4 linked regions of the Eleftheria terrae genome follow. The protein of the gene in region 1 binds, or shares a complex with, the protein of each later gene. Links are inferred from orthologs where the notes say so. Each region holds a gene or a part of one and is shown in the gene's direction. Other genes may lie near its edges.

Evidence for each region.
Region 2: the proteins of accD (region 1) and N7L95_RS24340 are in contact, whole or in part, in a solved structure (PDB 8UXZ), measured with the Escherichia coli proteins. The link is inferred for Eleftheria terrae from one-to-one orthologs.
Region 3: the proteins of accD (region 1) and accB are in contact, whole or in part, in a solved structure (PDB 8UXZ), measured with the Escherichia coli proteins. The link is inferred for Eleftheria terrae from one-to-one orthologs.
Region 4: the proteins of accD (region 1) and accC are in contact, whole or in part, in a solved structure (PDB 8UXZ), measured with the Escherichia coli proteins. The link is inferred for Eleftheria terrae from one-to-one orthologs.

The regions. Positions count from the first base shown.
Region 1 is NZ_CP106951.1:5,039,785-5,042,853, forward strand. The notes cover bases 71-3,069. They hold accD (acetyl-CoA carboxylase, carboxyltransferase subunit beta), read left to right. Parts: upstream 71-1,133; coding sequence 1,134-2,006; downstream 2,007-3,069. Other genes in these bases: trpB (tryptophan synthase subunit beta), read left to right, coding at 71-310; trpA (tryptophan synthase subunit alpha), read left to right, coding at 307-1,137; folC (bifunctional tetrahydrofolate synthase/dihydrofolate synthase), read left to right, coding at 2,131-3,069. In the rest of the region: more of trpB, read left to right, coding at 1-70.
Region 2 is NZ_CP106951.1:5,423,487-5,426,411, forward strand. The notes cover bases 61-2,915. They hold N7L95_RS24340 (acetyl-CoA carboxylase carboxyltransferase subunit alpha), read left to right. Parts: upstream 61-928; coding sequence 929-1,903; downstream 1,904-2,915. Other genes in these bases: cysS (cysteine--tRNA ligase), read left to right, coding at 61-228; N7L95_RS24335 (DNA-3-methyladenine glycosylase family protein), read left to right, coding at 239-880; tilS (tRNA lysidine(34) synthetase TilS), read left to right, coding at 1,900-2,915. In the rest of the region: more of cysS, read left to right, coding at 1-60; more of tilS, read left to right, coding at 2,916-2,925. UniProt on the Escherichia coli protein: Component of the acetyl coenzyme A carboxylase (ACC) complex. First, biotin carboxylase catalyzes the carboxylation of biotin on its carrier protein (BCCP) and then the CO(2) group is transferred by the carboxyltransferase to acetyl-CoA to form malonyl-CoA.
Region 3 is NZ_CP106951.1:4,424,696-4,427,700, reverse strand. What follows is about bases 71-3,005. They hold accB (acetyl-CoA carboxylase biotin carboxyl carrier protein), read left to right. Parts: upstream 71-1,270; coding sequence 1,271-1,741; downstream 1,742-3,005. Other genes in these bases: accC (acetyl-CoA carboxylase biotin carboxylase subunit), read left to right, coding at 1,884-3,005; aroQ (type II 3-dehydroquinate dehydratase), read left to right, coding at 732-1,169; N7L95_RS19810 (TlpA family protein disulfide reductase), read left to right, coding at 90-608; N7L95_RS19815 (hypothetical protein), read left to right, coding at 71-93. Also shown: more of N7L95_RS19815, read left to right, coding at 1-70. UniProt on the Escherichia coli protein: This protein is a component of the acetyl coenzyme A carboxylase complex; first, biotin carboxylase catalyzes the carboxylation of the carrier protein and then the transcarboxylase transfers the carboxyl group to form malonyl-CoA.
Region 4 is NZ_CP106951.1:4,423,573-4,426,622, reverse strand. The notes cover bases 1-2,980. They hold accC (acetyl-CoA carboxylase biotin carboxylase subunit), read left to right. Parts: upstream 1-805; coding sequence 806-2,155; downstream 2,156-2,980. Other genes in these bases: prmA (50S ribosomal protein L11 methyltransferase), read left to right, coding at 2,172-2,980; accB (acetyl-CoA carboxylase biotin carboxyl carrier protein), read left to right, coding at 193-663; aroQ (type II 3-dehydroquinate dehydratase), read left to right, coding at 1-91. Outside these bases: more of prmA, read left to right, coding at 2,981-3,050. UniProt on the Escherichia coli protein: This protein is a component of the acetyl coenzyme A carboxylase complex; first, biotin carboxylase catalyzes the carboxylation of the carrier protein and then the transcarboxylase transfers the carboxyl group to form malonyl-CoA.

The DNA.
Region 1 (3,069 bases):
CGGCCCCGAGCATGCCTACCTGAAGGACATCGGCCGGGCCGAGTACGTCGGCATCACCGACGAGGAAGCGCTGCAGGCCTTCCACTACCTGTGTCGTACCGAAGGCATCATCCCGGCGCTGGAATCGAGCCATGCGGTGGCCTATGCGATGAAGCTGGCCAAGACCATGCGGCCCGACCAGTCCATTTTGGTGTGCCTGTCCGGTCGCGGCGACAAGGACATCGGCACGGTGGCCGGCCTGTCCGGCATCAACCCGATGGCCGCCGAGCAACCGGCGCGGGCGCTCGGCGCCGAAGGAGGCCGGGCATGAGCCGCATCGCCGAGACGTTCCGCCGCCTGGCCGGCGAGGGCCGCAAGGCGCTGATTCCCTACGTCACCGCGGGCGATCCGTATCCCGAGACCACCGTCGAGCTGATGCTGGCGCTGGCCGAGTCGGGTGCCGACGTGATCGAGCTGGGCGTGCCGTTTTCCGATCCGATGGCCGACGGCCCGGTGATCCAGCGCGCCTCCGAGCGGGCGCTGGCCAAGGGCATCGGCATGGCGCAGGTGCTGGACTACGTGCGCGCCTTCCGGGCGCGCAACCAGACCACGCCGCTGGTGCTGATGGGCTACGCCAACCCGGTGGAGCGCTACGACCAGCGCCACGGGGCCGATGCCTTCGCCGCCGCGGCCCAGGCCGCGGGCGTCGATGGGGTGCTGGTGGTGGACTACCCGCCCGAGGAGTGCGAGGACTTCGCGGCCCGGCTGAAGGCCCGCGGGCTGGACCCCATCTTCCTGCTGGCGCCCACCTCGACCGAGCAGCGCATGAAGGACGTCGGGCGCATCGCCAGCGGCTACGTCTACTATGTCTCGCTGAAGGGCGTGACGGGTGCCGGCCACCTCGACGTCAGCGCGGTGGCCGAGATGGTGCCGCGCATCAAGGCGCATGTCGGCGTGCCGGTGGGCGTCGGCTTTGGCATCCGCGACGCTCAGAGCGCCCGCGCGGTCGGCGAGGTCAGCGACGCCGTCGTGATCGGCTCGCGCCTGGTGCAATTGCTTGAAGAACAACCGCCCGAGAACGTGGCGGCGACGGCAGGGCGGTTCATGGCAGAAATGCGGGCCGCCCTCGACACCCTCAAGGAAGGAGTGAACGCATGAGTTGGCTTGAAAAACTGCTGCCGCCCAAGATCCAGCAGACCGACCCGGCCGAGCGCCGTTCGGTGCCGGAGGGGCTGTGGATCAAGTGCCCGTCGTGCGAAACGGTGCTCTACAAGACGGACCTGGAGCAGAACGTCTATGTCTGCCCCAAGTGCGCCCACCATCACCGCATCAGTGCGCGGGCCCGGCTCGACAAGTTCCTCGATCCCGAGGGCCGCTTCGAGATCGGCCAAGAAGTCATCCCGGTCGACGCGCTGAAGTTCAAGGACAGCAAGAAGTACCCGGACCGCCTCAAGGACGCCCTCGAGAACACCGGTGAGACCGATGCGCTGGTGGTGGTCGGTGGGGCGGTGCACAGCATCCCGGTGGTCGCGGCCTGCTTCGAATTCGACTTCATGGGCGGCTCCATGGGTTCGGTGGTGGGCGAGCGCTTCGTGCGCGGTGTCGAGACCGCCTGCGAGCAGAAGACGCCTTTCATCTGCTTCACCGCGACCGGCGGCGCCCGCATGCAGGAAGGCCTGCTGAGCCTGATGCAGATGGCCAAGACCAATGCCGCGCTGACCCGCCTGGCCAAGGCGAAGCTGCCCTACATCAGCGTGCTGACCGATCCGACCATGGGCGGCGTGTCGGCCAGCTTCGCCTTCGTCGGCGACATCGTGATGGCCGAGCCCAAGGCGCTGATCGGCTTCGCCGGCCCGCGCGTGATCGAGAACACGGTGCGCGAGAAACTGCCGGAAGGCTTCCAGCGCTCGGAGTTCCTGCTGCAGAAGGGCGCGCTCGACATGATCATCGACCGTCGCGAACTCCGCAGCACCGTCGCCCGTGCGTTGGCCATGCTGCAGCGCCAGCCGGCCGACGCCGTCGCCTGACGCCAGGCAGGCGCCTGGCACCCGAGGGGCACGCCGCGCGGCGACGCCCCGCTCCTGGGCCGGCAGATGCCGGCCCTTGTCATTCACGGCTCCAGGGTGTCGCCCGCCCTGCAACAATCGCGTCATGTCCGACACCCGCCCCACTGCCTCGCCGAACACGCTGGCCGACTGGCTGGCCCATTGCGAGCGCCTGCATCCCGCCACCATCGACCTGACGCTGGAGCGGGTACGGGCCGTCGCGCACCGCATGGGCCTGAGCTTCGACTGTCCGGTGTTCACCGTGGCCGGCACCAATGGCAAGGGCTCCACCTGCGCGATGCTGGAGGCCATCCTGCGGCAGTCGGGCTACCGCACGGGGGTCTACACCTCGCCGCACCTGGTGCATTTCGAGGAACGCTGCCGCATCGATGCCGAGGTGGTGCAGGCTGAACGGCTGCTGCCGCACTTCGAGGCGGTGGAGCAGGCCCGCGACGGCGCCGCGCTCACCTATTTCGAATTCACCACCCTGGCCCTCCTGCACCTGCTGTCCCGCTCGGGGCTGGATGCGGTGGTGCTGGAGGTCGGCCTGGGTGGCCGCCTCGACGCGGTCAATGTGGTCGACACCGACTGTGCCGTCATCACCAGCATCGATCTGGACCACATGGACTTCCTCGGCCCGGACCGCGAGTCCATCGCCCGCGAGAAGGCCGGCATCATGCGCGCCGGCCGCCCGGCGGTGGTGAGCGACCCGGTGCCGCCGCAAAGCCTGCTCGACCACGCGGCCGCCGTCGGCGCCGACCTGTGGCGCTTCGGCCACGACTTCAACTATGCCGGCCAGCAAGGCGGTGGTGGCCAGTGGCAGCAATGGTCCTGGGCCGGCCGCAGCAAGCGCTACACGGGGCTGGCCTACCCGGCGTTGCGCGGCGCCAACCAGCTGCTCAACGCTTCCGGCGTGCTGGCCGCGCTGGAGGCGCTGCGCGACCGCCTGCCGGTGACGGCCCAGGCGGTGCGCACCGGCCTGGCCCTGGTGGAGCTGCCGGGCCGCTTCCAGATCGTCCCGGGGCAGCCGACGCTGGTGCTCGAC
Region 2 (2,925 bases), 380 kb from region 1 along the record:
AAGGCGCTGGGCGCCACCCTCGGGCTGCTGCAGGGCGACCCGCGCGCTTACCTGCAAGGTGGGCGCAGTGGCCTGGATGAGTCCGCCATCCAGGCGCAGATCGAGGCCCGTGCCGCTGCCAAGAAGGCGAAGAATTTCGCCGAGGCGGACCGCATCCGGGAAGCGCTGGCCGAGCAGGGCATCGTGCTGAAAGACACGCCGCAGGGCACCACCTGGGTCAAGGCCTGAGACGGTCCAGATGCCCAAGGCAGTAACCCCTGAATATTGGGACGATGCGTGCAAGCACCTGTCGCGGCGCGACCGGGTGATGCGCAAGTTGATCCCGCAGTTCGGCGAAGCCCGGCTGCAGAGCCGGGGCGACGCGTTCACCACGCTGGCGCGCTCCATCGTCGGTCAACAGATCTCGGTCAAGGCGGCGCAGGCGGTGTGGGACCGCTTCGCCGGCCTGCTCAACGTTCCTTCGACCCGCATTCCTCCGGCCCAGGTGCTGGAGTTGCCCACCGAGAGCCTGCGTGGCGCCGGCCTGTCGGCACGCAAGGTCGAGTACCTGCGCGACCTTGCTTCGCATTTCGATAGCGGGGCAGTGCACGTGCGGCAGTGGAATTCGATGGACGACGAAGCGATCATCGAAGAACTGGTGGCCATTCGCGGCATCGGGCGCTGGACCGCCGAGATGTTCCTGATCTTCCACCTGATGCGCCCTAATGTGATGCCGCTCGACGACATCGGCCTGCTCAAGGGCATCAGCGTCAACTACTTCAGCGGCGAGCCGGTCTCGCGGGCTGAAGCGCGTGAGGTGGGGGACGCCTGGGCCCCTTTCCGCTCTGTTGCGACGTGGTACATTTGGCGCAGCCTCGACCCCCTGCCAGTCGAATATTGAGAACAAATGTGGGGCGAACCCTCACACATCACGTCGGGATGACTTGGGATGAGCAAGAAACACTTCCTCGAATTCGAGCAACCCATTGCTGAACTCGAAACCAAGATCGACGAACTGCGCTATGTGCAAAGCGAATCGGCGGTCGATATTTCCGAAGAGATCGACCGGCTTGGCAAGAAGAGCCAGCAGCTCACGAAGGACATCTACTCCAGCCTGACGCCCTGGCAGGTGACGCAGATCGCGCGTCACCCGCAGCGGCCCTACACGCTGGACTACATCAACGAGATCTTCACCGAGTTCCAGGAACTGCACGGTGACCGCCATTTCGCCGACGACCAGTCCATCGTCGGCGGGCTGGCCCGCTTCAATGGTCAGGCCTGCATGGTGCTGGGCCACCAGAAGGGCCGAGACACCAAGGAACGCGCTGCACGCAACTTCGGCATGTCGCGTCCCGAGGGCTACCGCAAGGCCTTGCGCCTGATGAAGCTGGCCGAGAAGTTCGGCCTGCCGGTCTTCACCTTCGTCGATACGCCGGGTGCCTATCCGGGCATCGGTGCCGAGGAACGGGGCCAGTCGGAGGCCATCGGCCGCAACATCTTCGAAATGGCGCAGCTGGAAGTGCCCATCATCACCACCATCATCGGTGAAGGCGGCTCCGGCGGCGCGCTGGCGATCAGCGTGGCGGACCAGGTGCTGATGCTGCAGTACTCGGTGTACTCGGTGATCTCGCCGGAAGGCTGTGCCTCGATCCTGTGGAAGACGGCCGACCGTGCGTCCGACGCCGCGGAGGCGCTGGGCATCACCGCGCATCGCCTGAAGGCGCTGGGCTTGGTGGACAAGATCGTCAACGAGCCGGTGGGCGGCGCCCACCGCGACCACAAGCAGATGGCGGCCTACCTCAAGCGTGGCCTGAACGACGCGCTGCGCCAGGTGGCCGACCTGCGGCCCAAGGACCTGCTGCAGCACCGCTACCAGCGGCTGCAGAGCTACGGTCGCTACATCGACACCAAAGAACGCGGATGAAGCCCCCGCCGCAGGCCGACCGTCCCATCGTGGCGGTGGCCTACAGCGGCGGGCGTGACTCGACCGCCTTGCTGCATGCGACGGCCCGTGCCGCGCAGGAGCAAGGCATCGCCGTTGCCGCGCTGCATGTTCACCATGGCCTTCAGGCCCGGGCTGACGATTGGCTCGCTCACTGTGAACGGCAGTGCGCGGCTTGGCGCCGCAAGGGCTGGCCGGTGCACCTGGTGTCGCGTCGGCTCGCCTTGCAACCGGTACGCGGCGAGAGCCTTGAAGCGCTGGCCCGCCAGGCGCGCTACCAGGCGCTGCGAGAAATGGCGCTGGAGCAGGGCGCGGGCATCGTGCTGCTGGCGCATCACCGGCGCGACCAGGCCGAGACCTTTCTGCTGCAGGCCCTGAGGGGCGCTGGTGTCGCCGGTCTGTCCGGTATGCCGCAGGCGGCGGAGCGGGACGGCGTGCGGTGGTTGCGGCCCTGGCTCGAGCATTCGCGCGAGCAGGTGGAGGCCTATGTGCAGGAGCACCGCCTCGACTATGTGGACGACGACAGCAATGACGACCCGCGCCATGCGCGCAATCGCCTGCGGCTGCAGGTGTGGCCGGCGCTCTCCCAAGCCTTCGAGCACGCTGAGGCGGCCTTGGCCGATGCCGGTCGCTGGGCGCAGGAGGCCAGCGCCTGCCTGGCCGAGTTGGCGGCTGTCGACCTGGCCGGCGCGGAGTCGGAAGACGGCCGCTTGCGGTTGGCGCCCCTGCTGCGGTTGAGCGCCGCGCGCGGCCGCAACGCCCTGCGCATCTGGTATCGGCGGCAAGCCGGTGAGCCGCTGCCCGCGAGTGCGCTGGAGCGCCTGTGGCGGGAGTTGCCCGGCACGCGTGCCGGCCAGTGGGAGACACCGGGTGCCCGACTGCGTTGCTATCGTGGCGTGCTGCAGTATGAACCCCGTCCGGCGGTGGTGGCTGTCGAGCCAGTGCCCGCCCGGCAGCCGACGCTGTCGATTCGACGGGCCGGGCGTTACCGGCTGGTGGGCTGG
Region 3 (3,005 bases), 620 kb from region 1 along the record:
GACCTGCGTGGCGCGGTGAAGGCCGACAGCCGCGGCCGCACCGAGCGCGGGCCGATCGAGGCGGTGCGCGCCCTGGTGGAGGCCTCGGCGTGAAGCGGCGCGACTGGCTCACGATGTCGGCCGGGCTGGCGGCAGCGGCCGTCGGCGGCAGCCTGGGCTGGTGGCACTGGCGCAAGCCGGCCGAGGTCGCCGACGACCCCCTGTGGTCGCTGGTGCTCGACACGCCCGACGGCCGCCCCCTGAAGCTCGCGGACTACCGGGGACGGCCGCTGCTGGTCAACTTCTGGGCCACCTGGTGCGCCCCCTGCGTGCGCGAGATGCCGCAGATCGACCGCTTTGCCCGCGAGTTCGGCCCGCGGGGCTGGCAGGTGCTCGGCATCGCGGTGGACAACGGCCCGAAGGTCGCCAGCTTCCTGAAAGACCTGAAGATCGGCTTTCCAAGCGGCATCGCCGGCTTCGCCGGGGTGGAGCTGTCACGCGCGCTGGGCAACGCGCAGGGGGGCCTGCCGTTCACCGTGGCTTTCGACAGCAAGGGCCGGCTGGCCCATCGCAAGATCGGAGAAACCAGCTTCGACGAGCTCGCCGGCTGGGCCCGCAGCACCGCTTGACCTGCCGCATGGCCCGAAAAGACAGCAGGCCCGGGTAGTGAAACAATTTCTCGACATTTGCTCCGATTTGCGCGTAAAGTCACGGCTTCTCAACTTGAGGGCTGCCCTTGTCCCTCGTTCGCGATGTCCATTCTTGTCCTGCACGGTCCGAACCTGAACCTCCTCGGCACGCGAGAGCCGGGAGTGTACGGCTCGACCACGCTGGCCCAGATCAATGAAGATCTGGTCAAGAAAGCGGCAGATCGCGGGATCAAGCTGGCACACTTCCAAAACAATCACGAAGGCGCATTGATCGACCGGGTGCACGCCGCTCGCGAGGACGGCACCCGCTTCATCATCATCAACCCGGCCGGCTACACGCACACCAGCGTGGCGCTGCGAGATGCCCTGGCAGCCGTCGCGCTGCCCTTTGTCGAGGTGCATCTCTCGAATGTGCACCGGCGCGAGCCCTTCCGCCACCACTCCTACTTCTCGGATCTCGCCGAAGGCGTGATCTGCGGGCTGGGGGCGAGCGGCTACCGGCTGGCGCTGGAGTTCGCGCTGGAGCGGCTGGACGTCTAGGCGCGGACGACCGCGCCCACTCAAAAATCACGAAGGATTGCCGCGCCGCTGCGTGCCGGCATCCGCCTGAATCAGCGGCACGAGCCGCGTTGGAGAGCACCATGGACCTACGCAAGCTGAAAACACTGATCGATCTGGTGTCCGAGTCGAACATCTCGGAGCTGGAGATCACCGAAGCCGACGGCAAGGTGCGCATCGTCAAGTCAGATGGCCAGGTCGCCAGTGCGGCGCCCTACATGCCGGCCCCCGTGATGCAGCAGGCGCCGCAACAGGCGGCTGCCGCCGCGCCGGCACCGGCGGCCGCGGCCCCCGTGCCGGCCGCGCCGGCCGAGATCAGCGGCCACGTCGTGAAGTCGCCGATGGTCGGCACCTTCTACCGCGCTTCCAGCCCCGGCGCCAAGCCCTTCGCCGAGCTGGGCCAGCAGGTCAAGGAAGGCGAGGCCATCTGCATCATCGAAGCCATGAAGATCATGAACGAGATCGAGGCCGACAAGTCCGGCACGGTCACCAAGATCCTGTGCGAGAACGGCCAGGCCGTCGAATACGGCCAGCCGCTGTTCATCATCGAGTGAGCTGGCCCGGTGCCCGAACCGACGCACCGCCCTGCCGCAAGCTGCGGCGTGAGACTCGACGCACGACCCTGCCTCCCGGCGGGGTTGTTGCCGACAGCGTATCGTGCTGCGCGCTCCGCGCGCGGCCATCGAGCCGATCAAGATGTTTAAGAAGATCCTCATTGCCAACCGCGGCGAGATCGCGCTCCGCATTCAGCGCGCCTGCCGTGAGATGGGCATCAAGTCCGTGGTGGTCTATTCCGAGGCCGACCGCGACGCCAAGTACGTGAAGCTGGCCGACGAGGCGGTGTGCATCGGCCCCGCCCCCTCGGCACAGAGCTACCTCAACATGCCGGCCATCATCTCGGCGGCCGAGGTGACCGACGCCGAGGCGATCCACCCCGGCTACGGCTTCCTGTCCGAGAACGCCGACTTCGCCGAACGGGTCGAGAAGAGCGGCTTCGCCTTCATCGGGCCGACCCCCGAGTCGATCCGCCTGATGGGCGACAAGGTCTCGGCCAAGAACGCCATGATCAAGGCCGGCGTGCCCTGCGTGCCCGGCTCCGAAGGCGCCCTGCCCGAAGACCCGAAGGAGATCATCAAGATCGCCCGCAGCGTCGGCTACCCGGTCATCATCAAGGCCGCCGGCGGTGGCGGCGGGCGCGGCATGCGGGTGGTGCACACCGAGGCCGCCCTGATCCATGCGGTGCAGACCACGCGCAGCGAGGCCGGTGCGGCCTTCGGCAACCCGTCGGTCTACATGGAGAAGTTCCTCGAGAACCCGCGCCACGTCGAGATCCAGGTGCTGGCCGACCAGCACCGCAATGCGGTCTACCTGGGCGAGCGCGACTGCTCGATGCAGCGGCGCCACCAGAAGATCATCGAGGAAGCACCCGCGCCCGGCATCCCGCGCCGCATCATCGAGAAGATCGGCGCCCGCTGCGCCGACGCCTGCAAGAAGATCGGCTACCGCGGCGCCGGCACCTTCGAGTTCCTGTACGAGAACGGGGAGTTCTACTTCATCGAGATGAACACCCGCGTGCAGGTGGAGCACCCGGTGACGGAGCTGGTGACCGGCATCGACATCGTGCAGATGCAGATCCGCGTCGCCGCCGGCGAGAAGCTGCCCTTCGCCCAGCGCCACATCGCGATGCGCGGGCATGCCATCGAATGCCGCATCAACGCCGAGGACCCGTACAAGTTCACGCCCTCGCCCGGCCGCATCACGATGTGGCACGCGCCCGGCGGCCCTGGCGTGCGGGTGGACTCGCACATCTACACCAAC
Region 4 (3,050 bases), 620 kb from region 1 along the record:
CTCGGATCTCGCCGAAGGCGTGATCTGCGGGCTGGGGGCGAGCGGCTACCGGCTGGCGCTGGAGTTCGCGCTGGAGCGGCTGGACGTCTAGGCGCGGACGACCGCGCCCACTCAAAAATCACGAAGGATTGCCGCGCCGCTGCGTGCCGGCATCCGCCTGAATCAGCGGCACGAGCCGCGTTGGAGAGCACCATGGACCTACGCAAGCTGAAAACACTGATCGATCTGGTGTCCGAGTCGAACATCTCGGAGCTGGAGATCACCGAAGCCGACGGCAAGGTGCGCATCGTCAAGTCAGATGGCCAGGTCGCCAGTGCGGCGCCCTACATGCCGGCCCCCGTGATGCAGCAGGCGCCGCAACAGGCGGCTGCCGCCGCGCCGGCACCGGCGGCCGCGGCCCCCGTGCCGGCCGCGCCGGCCGAGATCAGCGGCCACGTCGTGAAGTCGCCGATGGTCGGCACCTTCTACCGCGCTTCCAGCCCCGGCGCCAAGCCCTTCGCCGAGCTGGGCCAGCAGGTCAAGGAAGGCGAGGCCATCTGCATCATCGAAGCCATGAAGATCATGAACGAGATCGAGGCCGACAAGTCCGGCACGGTCACCAAGATCCTGTGCGAGAACGGCCAGGCCGTCGAATACGGCCAGCCGCTGTTCATCATCGAGTGAGCTGGCCCGGTGCCCGAACCGACGCACCGCCCTGCCGCAAGCTGCGGCGTGAGACTCGACGCACGACCCTGCCTCCCGGCGGGGTTGTTGCCGACAGCGTATCGTGCTGCGCGCTCCGCGCGCGGCCATCGAGCCGATCAAGATGTTTAAGAAGATCCTCATTGCCAACCGCGGCGAGATCGCGCTCCGCATTCAGCGCGCCTGCCGTGAGATGGGCATCAAGTCCGTGGTGGTCTATTCCGAGGCCGACCGCGACGCCAAGTACGTGAAGCTGGCCGACGAGGCGGTGTGCATCGGCCCCGCCCCCTCGGCACAGAGCTACCTCAACATGCCGGCCATCATCTCGGCGGCCGAGGTGACCGACGCCGAGGCGATCCACCCCGGCTACGGCTTCCTGTCCGAGAACGCCGACTTCGCCGAACGGGTCGAGAAGAGCGGCTTCGCCTTCATCGGGCCGACCCCCGAGTCGATCCGCCTGATGGGCGACAAGGTCTCGGCCAAGAACGCCATGATCAAGGCCGGCGTGCCCTGCGTGCCCGGCTCCGAAGGCGCCCTGCCCGAAGACCCGAAGGAGATCATCAAGATCGCCCGCAGCGTCGGCTACCCGGTCATCATCAAGGCCGCCGGCGGTGGCGGCGGGCGCGGCATGCGGGTGGTGCACACCGAGGCCGCCCTGATCCATGCGGTGCAGACCACGCGCAGCGAGGCCGGTGCGGCCTTCGGCAACCCGTCGGTCTACATGGAGAAGTTCCTCGAGAACCCGCGCCACGTCGAGATCCAGGTGCTGGCCGACCAGCACCGCAATGCGGTCTACCTGGGCGAGCGCGACTGCTCGATGCAGCGGCGCCACCAGAAGATCATCGAGGAAGCACCCGCGCCCGGCATCCCGCGCCGCATCATCGAGAAGATCGGCGCCCGCTGCGCCGACGCCTGCAAGAAGATCGGCTACCGCGGCGCCGGCACCTTCGAGTTCCTGTACGAGAACGGGGAGTTCTACTTCATCGAGATGAACACCCGCGTGCAGGTGGAGCACCCGGTGACGGAGCTGGTGACCGGCATCGACATCGTGCAGATGCAGATCCGCGTCGCCGCCGGCGAGAAGCTGCCCTTCGCCCAGCGCCACATCGCGATGCGCGGGCATGCCATCGAATGCCGCATCAACGCCGAGGACCCGTACAAGTTCACGCCCTCGCCCGGCCGCATCACGATGTGGCACGCGCCCGGCGGCCCTGGCGTGCGGGTGGACTCGCACATCTACACCAACTACTTCGTGCCGCCCAACTACGACTCGATGATCGGCAAGGTCATCGTGCACGGCGACACCCGCGAGCAGGCCCTGGCCCGCATGAGCATCGCGCTGTCCGAGACCCTGGTGGAAGGCATCCAGACCAACATCCCGCTGCACCGCGAGCTGATGGTGGACGCCAAGTTCATCGAGGGCGGCACCAGCATCCACTACCTCGAAGGCTGGCTTGGCCAGCACAAGCGCTGAAGCGACGGGCGCCACCATGTACGAGCTTGTCCTGCTGGCCCGCGAGGCCGACGTCGAGACGGTGTCCGACGCACTGATGGAGCTGGAGGCGCTGTCGGTCTCGGTGGAGGACGCCGATGCCGACACCGAGGCCGAGCACGCCCTCTTCGGCGAGCCCGGCATGCCGGCGCCGCGCGAAGGTTGGGACCGCTCGACACTGAGGGCCCTGTTCCAGACCGAGCCCGAAGCCACCGAAGCCGCCACCCTGCTGCTGGCGCAGGACTGGGCCGAGGACGTCCACGTGGTGGCCATCCAGGCGGTCGAGGCGCAGGACTGGGTGCGCCTCACCCAGTCGCAGTTCGCGCCGGTGGAAATCACGCCGGCCTTTTGGATCGTGCCCAGCTGGCACCAGCCACCGGCCCAGGCGAGCCGCCACATCCGGCTCGACCCGGGCCTGGCCTTCGGCACCGGCACCCATCCGACCACCCGCATGTGCCTGCGCTGGATCGCCCGCGAGGCGGAGGCCGGACGTGGCGCTTGGGCACGGGTGCTCGACTACGGCTGCGGCTCCGGCATCCTGGCCATCGGTGCCGCGCTGCACGGCGCCACGGCCATCGACGCGGTGGACATCGACCCTGCCGCCGTCGAGTCGACCCGGGCCAATGCCGAAGCCAACGGTGTCACGCTCCATGCCGGGCTGCCCGAGCTGGCCCAGGGGCAGTACCCATTGGTGCTGGCCAACATCCTGGCGACGCCGTTGAAGCTGCTGGCACCGCTGCTGGCCGGCCATGTCGAGGCCGGTGGCCACCTGGTGCTCGCCGGCATCCTGCAGCGCCAGGAGCAGGAGCTGAAGGACGCCTATGCCTCCTGGTGCTCGCTCGAGGTGAGCGACAGCGAGGATGGCTGGATCCTGATG